One region of the Sphingopyxis indica genome, then DNA from elsewhere that is predicted to be linked to it. Evidence: predicted binding sites of a transcription regulator. Region 1 holds the regulator's gene; the other holds the start of a gene.
The links. Region 1 encodes LexA, which represses DNA repair genes until DNA is damaged. Its sites were predicted from a motif close to GTTCCNCNCTTGTTCT; they were not measured.
Positions count from the first base shown of each region.

Region 2: the regulator LexA is predicted to act here: its motif matches at 4,215-4,230, upstream of KNJ79_RS01475 (ImuA family protein).

Region 1 covers NZ_CP076394.1:3,355,842-3,363,509, reverse strand. Annotated here, with positions in the region: gene KNJ79_RS15670 (citrate synthase) at 1-112, opposite strand, end outside; gene gltX (glutamate--tRNA ligase) at 150-1,604, opposite strand; gene KNJ79_RS15660 (ComEC/Rec2 family competence protein) at 1,717-3,822, shown strand; gene lexA (transcriptional repressor LexA) at 3,776-4,459, opposite strand; gene KNJ79_RS15650 (molybdopterin molybdotransferase MoeA) at 4,526-5,716, opposite strand; gene moaC (cyclic pyranopterin monophosphate synthase MoaC) at 5,713-6,186, opposite strand; gene KNJ79_RS15640 (transglycosylase domain-containing protein) at 6,500-7,668, shown strand, end outside.
Region 2 covers NZ_CP076394.1:301,877-309,544, reverse strand. Annotated here, with positions in the region: gene KNJ79_RS01485 (error-prone DNA polymerase) at 1-1,983, opposite strand, end outside; gene KNJ79_RS01480 (Y-family DNA polymerase) at 1,980-3,518, opposite strand; gene KNJ79_RS01475 (ImuA family protein) at 3,421-4,209, opposite strand; gene KNJ79_RS01470 (efflux transporter outer membrane subunit) at 4,487-5,881, opposite strand; gene KNJ79_RS01465 (efflux RND transporter permease subunit) at 5,878-7,668, opposite strand, start outside.

The sequences.
Region 1 (7,668 bases):
TCTGACCATAGAATTTGCGGATGTCGACGACGTCGGGCCCTACGGTTCCCGACAGAATCGGGCTCTCGACGCTCTTGTCCCCCAGGGTGATGGTGGCGGTCTTGTCGGTCATGGTTTGTTCCCTGTGCTAGAGGCCGAAGGCGATGTGGCTACGCCCCTGCCGGATAATTGTGCGCTGCGTCAAGTCGCGCCAGGCTCGCGTCGCGGCCGAGAAGCAGGAGCACGTCGAAAATCCCCGGCGAAACCGCGCGACCGGTGAGCGCGGCGCGCAGCGGCTGCGCGAGCTTGCCGAGGCCGAGTTCAGCCGATTCGGCGGTTTCGCGCACCGCGGCCTCGATTGCCTCGGCCGACCAGTCGTCCAGCGCGCGCAGCCTGTCGGCCGCAGCGGCCAGCAGCCCCTCGGGCGCATCGGCGAGCAGTTTCGCCGCCTTCTCGTCCATCGCCAGCGGGAGCGGCGCGAAGAGGAAGGTCGCACCCTCGGCGATTTCGATCAGCGTCCTGGCGCGCGGCTTCAGCGATTCCATCGCCTGCGCCAGCAGCGCGTGCTCGTCGCCAGTAAGCGCACGGCCGATCAGCGTTTCGACGCGCGGTGCGGCGAGCGCGGCGAGCCGGTCGTTGTCGGCCTCGCGCAGATAATGGCCGTTCAGATTCTCGAGCTTCTTGAAGTCGAAACGCGACGGTGAGCGGCCGATGTGCGCGAGGTCGAACCATTGGACGGCCTGCTCGCGGCTGATGATCTCGGCATCGCCATGCCCCCAGCCAAGGCGCAGGAGATAATTGTTCACCGCCTCGGGCAGATAGCCCATTTCGTCGCGATAGGCATCGACACCGAGCGCGCCGTGACGCTTCGACAGCTTCGCCCCGTCGGCGCCGTGGATCAGCGGGACATGCGCATAGACGGGTTCGCGCCACCCCATCGCGCGGAGCAGTGCGAGCTGGCGAAAGGCATTGTTCAGATGGTCGTCGCCGCGGATCACATGCGTCACGCCCATGTCGTTGTCGTCGACGACGACGCTCAGCATATAGGTCGGCGTGCCGTCCGAGCGCAGGAGGATGAAATCGTCGAGCTCGGCGTTCTGCACGGTCACTTCGCCCTGCACCCGGTCGTCGATCGTCGTCGCGCCGTCCTGCGGCGCGCGCAGGCGGATGACGTGGGGGAGCGCGGGGTCGCCGTCGTCGCGGTCGCGCCACGGGCTGCGGACGCGGAAGGGCTTGCGCTTTTCCTGCGCCTCGGCGCGCATCGCGGCGAGCTCGTCCTGCGTCAGATAGCAGCGATAGGCCTCGCCCTTTGCAAGCAGTTCCTGCGCGACCTCGGCGTGGCGGTCGGCGCGCGCGAACTGATAGACGGCATCGCCGTCCCAATCGAGTTCGAGCCAGCGCATCCCGTCGAGGATCGCCTCGATCGCCGCCTCGGTCGAGCGCGCGCGGTCTGTGTCCTCGATGCGCAGCAGGAATTTGCCGCCGTGATGGCGGGCGAACAGCCAGTTGAACAGCGCGGTGCGCGCGCCGCCGATATGAAGGAAACCGGTCGGCGAAGGCGCAAAGCGCGTTACGACATCGGCGCCGGTCGCTTCGACCGGATCGGTGGGGTTTTGGGTTGCCACTGGCGACTCTTTCAATCAGGTTGCCCGCGCCGCGAGAGCCGGCGCCGCAGGGATCGGGGGTGCCCCTAGCATGGCAACATGGCCGCTTCAAACGCCCATTGCCGGGGCGCCGATGCGGGCGCCGCGGCGGATCGCCGATTGGGTCGAGGCGCGGCTCGACGCCGACCGCGAACGGATCGCGCTGTGGCTGCCCGTCGCGCTCGGTGCGGGGATTGCGAGCTGGTTCGCCTTGCCGCGCGAGATCGACTGGATCGGGCTGCTCTTGCTGCTCGGCGGCGGCGCGCTCACCGGATGGCTGATCGGCTGGCAGCGGCGCTTCGGGCGCGTCGTCGCGATCGGTTGCGCCGCGGTTGCGGCAGGGTTCCTCCTGATCTGGGCGCGCGCGGCGTGGGTCGCGGCGCCGGTGCTCGCCTGGCCCGTGACGACGCAATTTTCGGCGGTCGTCGAAAGCGTCGAACCGCTGCCCGCGCGCGGGCAGGTGCGGCTGGTGCTGCGCCCCGCGGGGCGCCGCGACCTGCCGCCGCGACTGCGCGTGACCTTGCGCGGCGAGCAGGGCCGGGGAATCGTGCCCGGCGAGGCGATCGCGCTGCGCGCGCGGCTGATGCCGCCGCCGACCGCAGGCCTGCCCGGCGGCTATGATTTCGCGCAGCGCGCCTGGTTCGACCAGATCGGCGCGGTCGGCACGGCGCTTGGCGAGATCGCCCGCGCGCCGGGCGCCGGGGAAGGGCGGCCGCCGCTGCGCGCACGGCTGAGCGCGCATATTCATCAAGCGGTGCCGGGATCGCCCGGCGGGGTCGCCGCAGCGCTCGTCACCGGCGATCGCGGCGCGATCAGCGACGACGATGCCGAGGCGATGCGGCGCAGCGGGCTTGCGCACCTGCTGTCGATCAGCGGGCTGCACGTCACCGCGGTGGTCGGTTTCGCGATGCTGCTCGCGATGCGTCTGCTTGGCCTCAATCGGCGGCTCGCGCTTGCGGGCCATGTGCTGCCGCTCGCGGCGGCGGCGGGCGCGCTGGCCGGTGCGGGTTATACCTGGCTCGCGGGGGCCGAGGTGCCGACGCTGCGCTCGCTGATCGCCGCGCTGCTCGTGCTCGCGGCGTTCCTGCTCGGGCGCGAGGCGATCACCTTGCGCCTCGTCGCGGCGGGGGCGCTGCTCGTGCTGGTCTGGCGGCCCGAGGCGCTCGTCGGACCGAGCTTTCAGCTCAGCTTCGCCGCGGTGACCGCGATCATCGCGCTGCACGAGAGCCGCTGGATGCGCGATTTCGTGGGCCGGGGCGACGAGCCGTGGGTCGTGCGCTTCGGCCGCGGCATCGCGGGGTTGGTCATAACCGGGCTCGTCGTCGAGGTCGCGCTCGCGCCGATCGCGCTTTTCCATTTCCACAAGGCGGGACTCTATGGCGCGCTCGCCAACGTCGTCGCGATTCCGCTCACGACTTTCGTCATCATGCCGGCGGAGGCACTGGCGCTGCTGTTCGACGCGGCGGGGATCGGTGCGCTCTTCTGGTGGGTCGCCGGACAGGCGCTCGCCGCGCTGATCGCGCTCGCGCATCACGTCGCGGCGGCGCCGGGCGCGGTCGCGGCGCTGCCGATCTTTCCCGCCTGGGGTTTCGCGCTCGCCGTGCTCGGCGGACTGTGGCTGCTGCTGTGGCAGCGGCGCTGGCGCTTTGCCGGGCTCCTCCCTCTGCTCGCCGGCGGCGCTGCGCTGCTCGCGCAGCCGCGTCCCGATCTGCTGGTCAGCGGCGACGGGCGGCACATCGCCGCAGCGGTGCCGGGCGGCGGCTATGCGCTGCTGCGCGGGCGGGCGGGCGACTATGTGCGCGATGCGATGGCCGAGGCGGCGGGGGTCGACGAACCGCTCGGCGCGCTCACCGATCTGGACCATGTGGCGTGCAACCGCGATTTCTGCCGCTGGCGCCAGCGCGGGCGCACGATCCTCGCGCAGCGCGGCTACGACCGCATCGACGGCGCGGCGATGGCGCCCGCCTGCGCTGCGGCCGATGTCGTGATCAGCCACCGCTGGCTGCCGCGCGAATGCCGCGCACGCTGGCTGACGGTCGACCGCGACAGCCTGGCCGAAAGCGGCGGGCTCGCGCTCTATCTCGGAAGCGCGCCGCAGGTTGCCACCGCGCTACGCCGCGGCGACGAACATCCGTGGCGGCGCCCGCTTGCGGTCAGTGGTAACGACGAAGCAGTCCCGACAAACGCCCTTGCACCATGACGCGCTCGGCCTCGTAGCGCTGCGGCTCGTAGGAACTGTTCGCCGGGTCGAGCCGGATCATCCGGCCCTCGCGGCGGAAATATTTGAGCGTCGCGTCCTGCCCGTCGACCAGCGCGACGACGATGTCGCCCTCGCGCGCCGTGTCGGCCTTCTGGATCAGCGCATAATCGCCGTCGAGGATGCCCGCCTCGATCATCGAATCGCCCGAGACCTCGAGCGCATAATGATCGCCCGCACCGAGCAGCGCCGCGGGGACCGCGAGCTGGTTGTGATCCTCGAACGCCTCGATCGGCACGCCCGCGGCGATGCGGCCGTGGAGCGGCACTTCGACGATGTCGTTCGCGGCGACCGGCTTGAGCGCCGGCGGCGCCTTGCGCAGCGGGGTCACATTGTCGCGATGGTCGTGCATCGCGCTCTTCGCGCCCTCGGGGAGCCGGATCACCTCGAGCGCGCGCGCGCGATTGGGCAGGCGGCGAAGAAAACCCCTTTCTTCCAAGGCACTTATTAGACGGTGGATGCCCGATTTCGACTTGAGGCCCAGCGCCTCCTTCATCTCCTCGAACGAGGGCGAGATGCCGCTTTCGTCGAGTTTCTGCTGGATGAAGTGGAGCAGTTCATGCTGCTTCGCGGTCAACATCGCTTAGGTCTCCATGCTGCCATATCCGGACATATGGAGAACGATAGAGGAACAGAGCGGAACTTGTCAAGCGATGGCGATATAGTCCGCCGGCTCGCCCGCCGCGCGCGCCGGGGCGCCGATGTCGCGGATCACCAGCGCGTTGGCGCCGCCGAGCGGGAAGGTGCGGCCGCTGTCCTGCCCGTCGAACAGATGCAGTGCGCCGCGATCGAGCCGTGCGCGCAGATAGTCGCGCCGCGTCTTGCCCGGCCCAAGCGGCTTTGCGAGCGGCGCCGAGAGGACCGGCGGCAGCGGCGCCGCCGCGCCGGCGAGATGGCGGACGAGCGGCAGGAGAAACAGCGTCGCGGTCACGAAGGCCGAGGCGGGATTGCCCGGTAGGCCGAGCAGCAGCGCGTCGCCGAGCGTCCCCGCGATCAGCGGCTTGCCGGGTTTCATCGCGACCTTCCAGAAATCGACGCGGCCCCCGGCGTCGCCGAGCGCGCCCTGCACATGATCGTGGTCGCCGACCGACGCACCGCCGACGGTGACGATCACGTCGTGATGCCGCGCGAGATCCTGAAGCGCTGCGGCGATCCGCGCGCGCGCATCGCCGACGTGAAGCGGCAGGCCGGTGCGCGCGGGTTCGCCCGCGAGCATCGCGGCGAGCATCACGCCGTTGCTGTCGGGGATCTGGCCGGGCGCGAGCGGGCGGCCCGGTTGCACAAGCTCGTCGCCGGTGGTCAGGATCGCGACGCGCGGGCGGCCGCCGACGTGCAGCTGGCTCGCCCCGCTCATCACCGCGGCGGCGATCGCGCCGGGGGTGAGGCGGGTTCCGGCGGCGAGCAGCCGCTCGCCCGCGGCGAAATCGCTCGCGCGGGCGCGGACGTGCTGGCGCTCGCGGATGGCGTCGGAGGTCGTGAGTGCCAGCCGCCCGCCCTCGGCCGCGACATCCTCCTGAATGACGACGGTATCGGCGCCTTCGGGAAGCATCGCGCCGGTGAAGATGCGCATCGCTTCGCCCGCCGCCAGCGCATGGGCGGGCGGGCCGCCCGCGGCGCTTTCGCCGGCGATCGTCCACGGCCCGGGCAGATCGGCACAGCGGACCGCATAGCCGTCCATCGCCGACAACGGCGCGGCGGGCTGATCGCGCAGCGCGACGACATCCTCCGCCAGATAGCGGCCGAGTGCGTCGCAAAAAGCGACATTCTCGCCCGCAAGCGGAGGCCGAAGCGCGAGCAGGCGCGCCTGCGCCTCTTCGACGGGGAGGAGCGCGCTCATTCGGCGCGCCAGTCGCCCGAGCGGCCGCCGCTCTTTTCGAGCAGGCGGATATCGCCGATCAGCATCGCGCGGTCGAGCGCCTTCGCCATGTCGTAGAGGGTGAGGAGCGCGACGGACGCCGCGGTGAGCGCTTCCATCTCGACCCCCGTCGGGCCGGTCGTTGCCGCGGCCGCGCGCACCGAAATGCCGTCCTCCTCCCACGCGAAATCGACCGCCACGCTGGTCAGCGCGATCGGGTGGCAGAGCGGGATCAGCTCGGCGGTGCGCTTGGCGGCCATGATCCCGGCGATGCGCGCGGTCGAGAGTATGTCGCCCTTGGGCGCGTTGCCGCTGCGGATCGCGGCGAGTGCGTCGGCGGACATCGCGATACGCCCCCCGGCGACGGCGCGCCGTTCGGTCGCGGGCTTGGCGCCGACGTCGACCATATGCGCCGCGCCGCTGTCGTCGAGGTGAGTCGGTTTGCTCGTCATCGCCGCGGACCGAAGCAATGCGCGGCGCGAAAGGCAAGGGGGGAGGAGGCAAGCCTCATGCTTCATTCCATGTCGGTCGTGCGGCCGATTGCGCTCGACGGCTGGAATCGACCGGTTGCTGCCCTATTTATCATCGTCACCCCGGACTTGATCCGGGGTCCATGACTTCGGCGCTGCTGTGGATCCCGGATCAAGTCCGGGATGACGAAAGAGAGCAGGCGAACGTCCGCGTCCCACCCCATTGCCACCACACTACAACCGCCACCGAACGCATTTGCTTCGCCTGTATTGCAAGTGTAATACGGCCGCCGGCATGACCGCGTTCGACCATCCGCTTTTCACCTCGCCGCCGCCGCCGGCCGAGGAAGTGCCGCTCGTCCCGCCGGGCGAGGGGGCGTCGGGCCCCGAGTCGCGGTGGCGGCGGCGGTTGCGGTGGGCCGGGCGCGGTTTTGCGGGGCTTGCGCTGCTGTTCGTGGTGCTCGTCGCATGGCTCGCGATCACCGCGCCGCTGTCGAAATCGCTCGAACCGATCGCGCCGCCCGAGATCACCCTGCTCGCGTCCGACGGCACGCCGATCGCGCGCACGGGGGCGATCGTCGAGAAGCCGGTCGAGGTCGCGAAATTGCCGAAGCATGTCAGCGGCGCCTTCCTCGCGATCGAGGATCGCCGCTTTTACAGCCATTGGGGCATCGACCCGCGCAGCATCGGCCGCGCGCTGTGGACGAACATCACCTCGGGCCGCACCGAAGGCGGCAGCACGATCACCCAGCAGCTCGCCAAATTCACCTTCCTCTCGCCCAAGCGCACGCTGGGGCGCAAGGCGCGCGAGGCGCTGATCGCCTTCTGGCTCGAGGCGTGGCTGAGCAAGGACGAGATCCTCGAACGCTATCTGTCGAACGCCTATTTCGGCGACAACGCCTATGGCCTGCGCGCCGCCTCGCTCCATTATTTCAACCGCCAGCCCGAAAAGCTGACGCCTGCGCAGGCGGCGATGCTCGCGGGGCTGGTGAAGGCGCCCTCGCGCCTCGCGCCGACGCGCAATCCCGACCTCGCCGCAAAGCGGATGCACCTCGTCCTCGATGCGATGGCCGAAGAGGGCTATATCACGCCGGGGCAGGCGAAGACGCTGCGCGCGCCGCGGATCGACCCGCGCTCGCGCGCCGACCTGCCGACCGGCACCTATTTCGCCGACTGGGCGCTGCCCGAAGCACGCAAGCTGAGCGACGTCGGCTATGCGCGCCAGACGATCCGCACGACGCTCGATTCGCGGCTCCAGGCCGCGGCGCGCCGCGCGGTGGCGCGCGCGCCGCTCGGCAAGGCGCAGATCGCGCTCGTCGCGATGCGCCCGAACGGCGAGGTCGTCGCGATGATCGGCGGCAAGGATTATGCGGACAGCCCGTTCAACCGCGCGACGCAGGCGCGGCGCCAGCCCGGATCGACCTTCAAGCTGTTCGTCTATCTCGCCGCGCTGCGCGCCGGGTG
Region 2 (7,668 bases), 1.2 Mb from region 1:
ATCATGCAGTTCATCGGGCGGATGCGGCGGCGCGGGCGAGGGATAGTCGACCGGCTCCTCGCCGCTTCGCCTTCGCAGATAGGGATGCACCATATCGCCCTCGATCGGCCCCGGACGGACGATCGCCACCTGCACCACCAGATCGTAGAACTCGCGCGGTCGCAGGCGCGGCAGCATGTTGATTTGCGCGCGGCTTTCGACCTGAAAGACGCCGATACTGTCGCCCTTGCACAACATGTCATAGACTGCGGGATCATCCGCATCGAGGTCGAGTTTCAGCGTCTTGTTCCCCAGCCCGTGCGCGCGCATCAGGTCGAAACATTTGCGGATGCAGGTCAGCATGCCGAGCGCGAGCACATCGACCTTCATCAGCCCCAGCGCGTCGATGTCGTCCTTGTCCCATTCGATGAAGGTGCGATCCTCCATCGCGGCGTTATGGATCGGCACCAGTTCGTCGAGCCGCCCTTCGGTCAGCACGAAGCCGCCGACATGCTGCGACAGGTGGCGCGGAAAGGTCAGCAATTCGCCGACGAAACGGTGCAGCCGCTCGATCTCGCCATTGTGCGGATCGAGCCCGGCCTCGACGAGCCGCTCCACCGGCACGTCGTCGCCCCAGCTTCCCCAGCTCGTGTCGGCGAGCCGCGCGGTCACATCCTCGCTGAAGCCCAGCGCCTTGCCGACCTCGCGGATCGTGCTGCGCGGGCGATAGTGGATGACGGTCGCGGCGATCCCCGCGCGGTCGCGGCCATAGCGGTCATAGATGTGCTGGATCACCTCCTCGCGCCGCTCATGCTCGAAATCGATGTCGATGTCGGGCGGTTCGTCGCGCTCGGCCGAGATGAAGCGCGAAAAAAGCAGCTCGTGCTTCATCGGATCGACCGAGGTGACGCCGAGCAGGAAGCAGACGATCGAATTGGCCGCCGAGCCGCGGCCCTGGCACAGGATCGGCGGGTCCTGCGTTCGCGCGAAGCGGACGAGGTCGTAAACGGTCAGAAAATAATAGACATAGTTCCGCCTGCGGATCAGCCGCAGCTCGCTGCCGATCAGCGCGCGCACCCTGGGAGACAGCGGCGTCCCATAGCGCCTTTCAGCCGCCGTTTTCACCAGATGGTGAAGCCAGGCAAAGGGTTTCCAGCCGGGCGGCACCGGCTCGTGCGGATATTCGTAGCGCAGGTCGTCGAGGCGAAAGCCGATGCGCGCGAGCAGCTTCGCGCTTTCGCCGACCGCCTGGGGACAGGCGCCGAACAGCCGCGCCATTTCGGCGGGCGATTTCAGATGGCGTTCGCCATTGGCGTGCAGCCGCCGGCCCGCTTTCTGGACCGTCGTGCCTTCGCGGATGCAGGTGACGATGTCGTGGAGCGGGCGCTGCGCGGCGGTGGCATAGAGCGCGTCATTGGTCGCGAGCAGCGGAACGCCGGCCGCCGCCGACAGCCGCCGGCGTTCGGCCAGCCGCCGCGCGTCGCTCCCCGCACGCGGCATCGTCGCCGCCAGCCACACCGATTTCGGCCGCGCGCGCTTGAGCGTGCGGAGCAGCGCCGCGTCGCCGTCCATCGCGATCAGCAGCAGACCCTCGCAGTGGTCGAGCAGATCGTCGAGGTTCAGGATGCAGTCGCCTTTCGGCGCGCGCAGATTCCCGGTCGAAAGCAGGCGGGTCAGCCGCCCCCAGCCGCGCCGATCGACCGGATAGGCGACGATGTCGGGGGTGCCGTCGGAAAAAACCAGCCGCGCCCCCGTCACCAGCCTGAAATTCGCTGCCCGCGCGTCCTCTTTGACCTGCAATTCCTTCAGGAACGCCCAGGCGCGCACCACCCCCGCGACGCTGTTGCGATCGGCGATGCCGATGCCGTCCATCCCGAGCGCGATCGCCTCGGCGACCATCCCGGCGGGGTGCGAGGCACTGGCGAGGAAGCTGTAGTTGGTCGCGGCGACCAGTTCGGCGAAGCCGGGCTCGGGGCGGGGTTCGGGGCCGGACGCACCGCTCATGCGAACAGCCCGTGGATATACCAGCGCGGATCGGCCTTTTCGTCGTAGAGGCCGTGGCGGAACAGCCAGTAACGCCGTCCCTGCACATCCTCGACGCGATAATAGTCGCGCGTCAGCCCCTTATTGTCGCGGCGGCGCCACCATTCGGCGGCGATCCGCTCGGGCCCTTCGTAGAGGCGCACCGCGTGGAGCGCGCGGCGCCAGCGAAAACGCTGCGGCGGGCCGTCGGGCACTTCGGCGATCACCTCGATCGGCTGCGGCGGGTCGAAGAGGTAGAAGGGGCGCAGCGGTGGCTCGCCCGCCTCTGGTTCGGGCCAGCGTTCGGGGCGCGGCGCGTCGGCGGCGGGCAGTTCGAGCTGCGCCTGTTCGGGGATATGCGTGTCGGCGGGGCGAAGCCTGCGCACCCGCCCGCGCCCGAGCCGCGTCGCGAGCCGGTCGGCGAGCGCATCGACGTCGCCCCTCCGCACCGCGCCGCCCTCGAGCTTCAGCTGGCTCGCGCCGAGCGCCTCGAGGCGCGGCACGGCAAGGCGGATCATGTCGAAACCGAAGCCGGGGTCGATCGGATCGCGCAGCGCGTCGAGGCGCTCGGCGAAGAGCCGCATGACGGTCGCGACGTCGCGCACCGGCTGGCCGGTTTCGACCGCGATCGTCCGCGCCAGCCCGTCGCTGCGAAAAAAGGTCGCGCGAAAGGCGCGCCCGCCCTTGCCACGCTCGGCCATGTCGGCGGCAGCCTCGCCCATCAGTTCGGCGAGCACCTCCATCGCATGCGCGCTGCTCGCGAGCGGTTCGGCAAAGCGGCGTTCGGCGGCGACCGGCGGCGGCGCCACGCGCGGGTCGAGCGGGCTCGGCGCGTCGCCGAGGATGCGGCGCAGCGCAGTCGCGGCGCCCGTGCCGAAGCGCGCGGCGAGGCTCGCCATCGGCCGGGTCGCGAGGTCGCCGATCGTCTTGAGGCCGGCGCGGACCAGCGCGCGCGTCGCCTCTTCGTCGAGTTCGAGCGCCGCGACGGGCAGGCGGCGGATCGCCGCGGCCTCGTCGGGGGCGGGCGGGGCCGGATGACGCGCGAGCGCGCGCGCTGCGTCGGCCGTCGGACCGAAGGCATGACGCAGCGTCATTCCCAGCCGGTCGCAGCGCATCGCGGCGTCGGCGACCAGTCCCGCCTCGCCGCCGAACAGATGCGCAGCACCGGCAATGTCGAGGATCAGCCCGTCGGGGGCGTCGAGCGCGACGAGCGGCGTGTAGCGCGCGCAGCCCTGCGCGAGCCGGTCGAGCCATGCGGCATCGGCGGCGGGGTCGTGCGGCACCACCGTCAGCGCGGGAACGCGCGCGCGCGCATCGGCGAGCGCCATGCCGGGAACGAGTCCCAGCGCTGCCGCTTCGGGCGCGACGCTCGCAAGGCGCAGCGCGCCGCGGACCGTCTCGGCAAAGACGAGCGGCGCGTCAGGCGGCCGCGGCGCCGCGCGGCTCCAGCGCTCGGCGGGGAGCCAGGGGAAGAAGAGCGCCAGATAGCGCCGGGTCGCGGAAGGCTTGGTCGTCACGGTTCCACTCCAGCCGCCAGCGCGCGCCCGCGGGGCCGGCGCGCCAGCGCAATAATTCCAGGTCGAAGGCGGGCGCGCCCGGCGCGCGCGCCTCGAGTTCGCGCGAGGGGGCGGCCGCCACCTGCCAGCGCGTTTCGGCAACGCTCGGCACGGGCTCGGCGGCGATGCGCAGCAGGAACAGGCTCGTCCCCGCCTCGCGCGCGCCGAGCGCGAGACGGCGTCCTGCGGTCAGATCGAACGCAGGAAGCCGGCCATGGCTTTCGACTACCACCGCCGCCGGCCCGGCGCAGCGCACCGCATCGTTGGCGGCGGCGAGCAGCGCTTTCGCGTCGCCCGTCTCGACAAGCAGCAACCGGTTCGGATCGCCGCCAAGCTCGGCAAGCCCGGGGGCATAGAGATGCCCGGCCTTGCGCCCCGCATCGGCGGTGCGCAGCCACAACAGCGGCGCCTCGCCTCCGCCGCGCAGCGCGAGCAGCGCGGCAAAGGCGGCGGCGCTCGCGGCGTCGAGCGGATCGGCGGCGAAAAATTCGTGGATGCGCCCCGCCGCAAGCCCGCCGCCGAGCGCCGCGTCGAATCGGTCGTGCCCGCTCGCCAGCCAGCGCTCGGACTGGCGGACGGACGGCGCGCCCGAAGCGGCGATCCGGGCGACGCGGCGGCGCAGCCCGGCGAGAGAGGAAGACGACTCGCGCATGACATGTTCTCTATATGTTCTATTAGCGCGCGAGTCCGGCCGCTTGTCAAGACGGAGCGATCATGGTCGCGACCGGCGAAGAGGGACTCGCACAAAGACACAAAGCCACAAAGGAATCTCGTATCGCGCCGCAGGCGCCCTCCTGCCCAGCCGCCATATCCTGCACTGCCTTGAAGGATAGTGGCTGCGCTGCGGACGGCGCTTCTTTGTGGCTTCGTGGCTTCGTGCGAATAAATTACACAACGCCCGCGTCCCGGCGCGAGGCGCAATCGACGCGCTACGGCTCGCCCGCGCTTCCCGCCTCGCTGTCGCCGCCGAGCGCGCGAAACAGGGCGATTCGCGTTTGCGCGAGCAGCAGGCGCGTCGCGACCTCGCTGCTGCGCGCGGTATAGAGGCTGCGCTGAACGACGAGGCTGGCGAGGAAGCTGTCGATCCCGCCCTTGTAGCGCGCCTCGGTCAGCGCCGCGCTGTCGGCGGCGGCCTCGCGATTCGCCGCCGCCGCGCGGACGCGCTCGGCGATCGTGCCCTGCACCGCGAGCGCGTCGGAAACCTCGCGAAAGGCGGTCTGAATCGCGCCTTCATAGCTCGCGAGCGCGGCGTCGCGCTGCGCCTCGCTCACCGCGACAGCAGCGCGGCGGCCGCCGAAATCGAAGATGCTCGCGCTCGCGTCGGCGCCTGCCGACCAGCCGAACGAGCCGCCGTCGAACAGGCTCGACAGCGCATCGCTCGCAACCCCGAGCAGGCCGGTCAGCGAAATCGTCGGGAACAGCCGCGCGCGCGCCGCGCCGATATCGGCATTGGCGGCGCGCAGTTGATATTCGGCTTCGATCACGTCGGGGCGGCGGAGCAGGATCTGCGAGCTGACTCCGGCGGGCGGCAGCGCGATTCCCGGCACCACTTCGTCGAGGCTCGCGGGCAGCAGCGCGCGATCGACGTCGCCGCCGACGAGCAGGCGGATCAGATTTTCGTCCTGCGCGATCGCGCTCGTCTGCACCGCGATCAGTTCCTCGGCGCTCGCGAGGATCTGCTCGGCTTGCCTCAGGTCGGTGCGCGGCGCGATGCCGCCCTCCAGCCGCGCCCTGGTCAGCCGCACGCTCTCGCGCGCATTGACGGCGGTATCCTGCGCAATCGCGAGCAGGTCGCGGTCGGCGCCATAGCTCGCCCATGCGTCGGCGAGGTCGGCAATCAGCGCGAGGCGCACCGTGCGCGCCGCCGCCTCGGTCGCAAGCGCACGACCCCGTTCGGCCTCGGTCGCATTGGCGAGCCGCCCGAACAGGTCGAGCTCGAAGCCGGTGACGCCGCCCTGCAGCGAAAAATCGGCGCTGCCGTCGCTGCTATTGCTGTCCGAATAGCCGGCGCCCGCGCTCGCGCCAATCGCGGGGAGTTGCGCCGCCCGGCTCACGCGCACCTGCGCGCGGGCCGCCGCGACATTGGCATAGGCGGCGCGCAGGTCGCGATTGTTCGCAAGCGCCGCCTCGATCAGCGCCTGCAACCGCGGATCGGTGAAGATCGCCTTGTAGGAGAGCAGCGGCAGCGCCGCCTCGCTCGCCGCCAGATAGGCGTCGCCGACCGGCCAGCTTGCGGGCACCGGCGGCGCCGGGAGCACCGTCTTCGGTGCGAGCGAACATCCGGCGAGGACGAGCGGCGTCAACAAAAGCAATGCGCGCCTCATGCCGGCACCTCCGCCGCATCGCCGCCGCGGCCGAAGCGCTGGCGGAGCGCCGCCAGCCCGTCGCGCACCCCGCGCCGCACAAGCACGAAGAAGAGCGGGATGAAGAAGATGGCGAGCAGGGTCGCGGTCAGCATCCCGCCGATCACCGAGGTGCCGATCGCGACACGGCTGTTCGCGCCCGCGCCGGTCGCGACCGCGAGCGGCAGCACGCCGAAGATGAAGGCAAAGCTCGTCATCAAAATCGGGCGCAGGCGGATCTTCGCCGCGGCGATCGCCGCCTCGATCACGCGCTTGCCCTTGCGTTCTTCCTGCTCGGCGAATTCGATCATCAGGATCGCATTCTTCGACGCGAGCCCCATCGTCGTCAAAAGCCCGATCTGCATATAGACGTCATTCTCCAGCCCGCGCAGCGTCACCGCGAGCACCGCGCCGACCAGCCCGAGCGGGATGACGAGCAGCACCGCGACCGGGATCGACCAGCTTTCGTAGAGCGCCGCGAGGCAGAGGAAGACGACGAGAAGCGACAGCGCATAGAGCAAGGGCGCCTGCCCCGACGACAGCCGTTCCTGATAGGAGGCGCCCGACCAGGCGACGCTGGTGCCCGGAATCTCGGCCGCCATCCGCTCCATTTCGTCCATCGCCTCGCCCGAACTTACGCCGGGCGCGGCCTGCCCCGAAATTTCGAACGCGGGCACCCCCTGAAAGCGCGAGGTGCTGCTCGGTGTCGTCGACCAGCCGATGTGCGAAAAGGCGGAGAAGGGCGACATGCCGCCGTCTGCCGAGCGCACATACCATTGCCCCAGGTCGTCGGGGCTCGCGCGATAGGGGGCGTCACCCTGCACATAGACGCGCTTGACGCGCCCCTTGTCGATGAAGTCGTTGACATAGCGCCCGCCCCACGCGGTCGACAGCGTCGTGTTGACGTCACTGTTCGACAACCCATAGGCGGTCAACCGCTGCGTATCGATGTCGATCTTCAGTGTCGCGACGTCGGGCAGGTCGCTGAGCCGCACCGAGGTCAGCTTGGGATTGGCGTTCGCCATCTCCAGCAACCGGTCGCGCGCCGCCACAAACTCGTCGCGCGATAGGCCGCTGCGGTTCTGCAGCTCCATCGTGAAGCCCGACGTGTCGCCGAGCCCGCGCACCGCGCCGGGAACGAGCGCGAAGATGTCGGCGTCGCGCAGCCCCGACAGCGCCTGCCGCGCGCGCTGCGCGATCGCGTCGGCGCTGTTCTCGGGACCGGGCCGGTCGTCCCAGTGAACGAGGTTGACATAACCCTGGCCGGTATTCTGCCCCGACGCGCCGCCGCCCCCGCCGCCGGCGATCAGGAACAGCGCTTGGGTGTTCGCCTTTTCCTGCGTCAGCAGATATTTCTCGATCGCGTCGCGCACCTCGAGCGTGCGCGCCTGCGTCGCGCCGGCAGGAAGGCGGAACTGGATCGCGACGCGCCCCTGATCCTCGTTGGGCAGGAAGCCGCTCGGCAAGCGCCAGAACAGCAGCACGAGCAGCGCGAGCGCGAGCGCATAGATGCCGAGGAACAGCCATTTGCGCTCGACGACCTTGGCGACGCTGCCCGCATAGCCCGCGCTCGCGCGCTCGAAGCGCGTGTTGAAGCCCTGTTTGGCGCGCTCATAGACGGTGTGGAGCCGCGGGAAGCGATGCGGGCCATCCGCCGCGGCCCCGTGCGCCTTCGGCTTGAGCAGCGTCGAGGTCAGCGCCGGGCTGAGGATCAGCGCGACGAGCACCGACAGCGCCATCGCCGAGACGATGGTGACCGAGAATTGGCG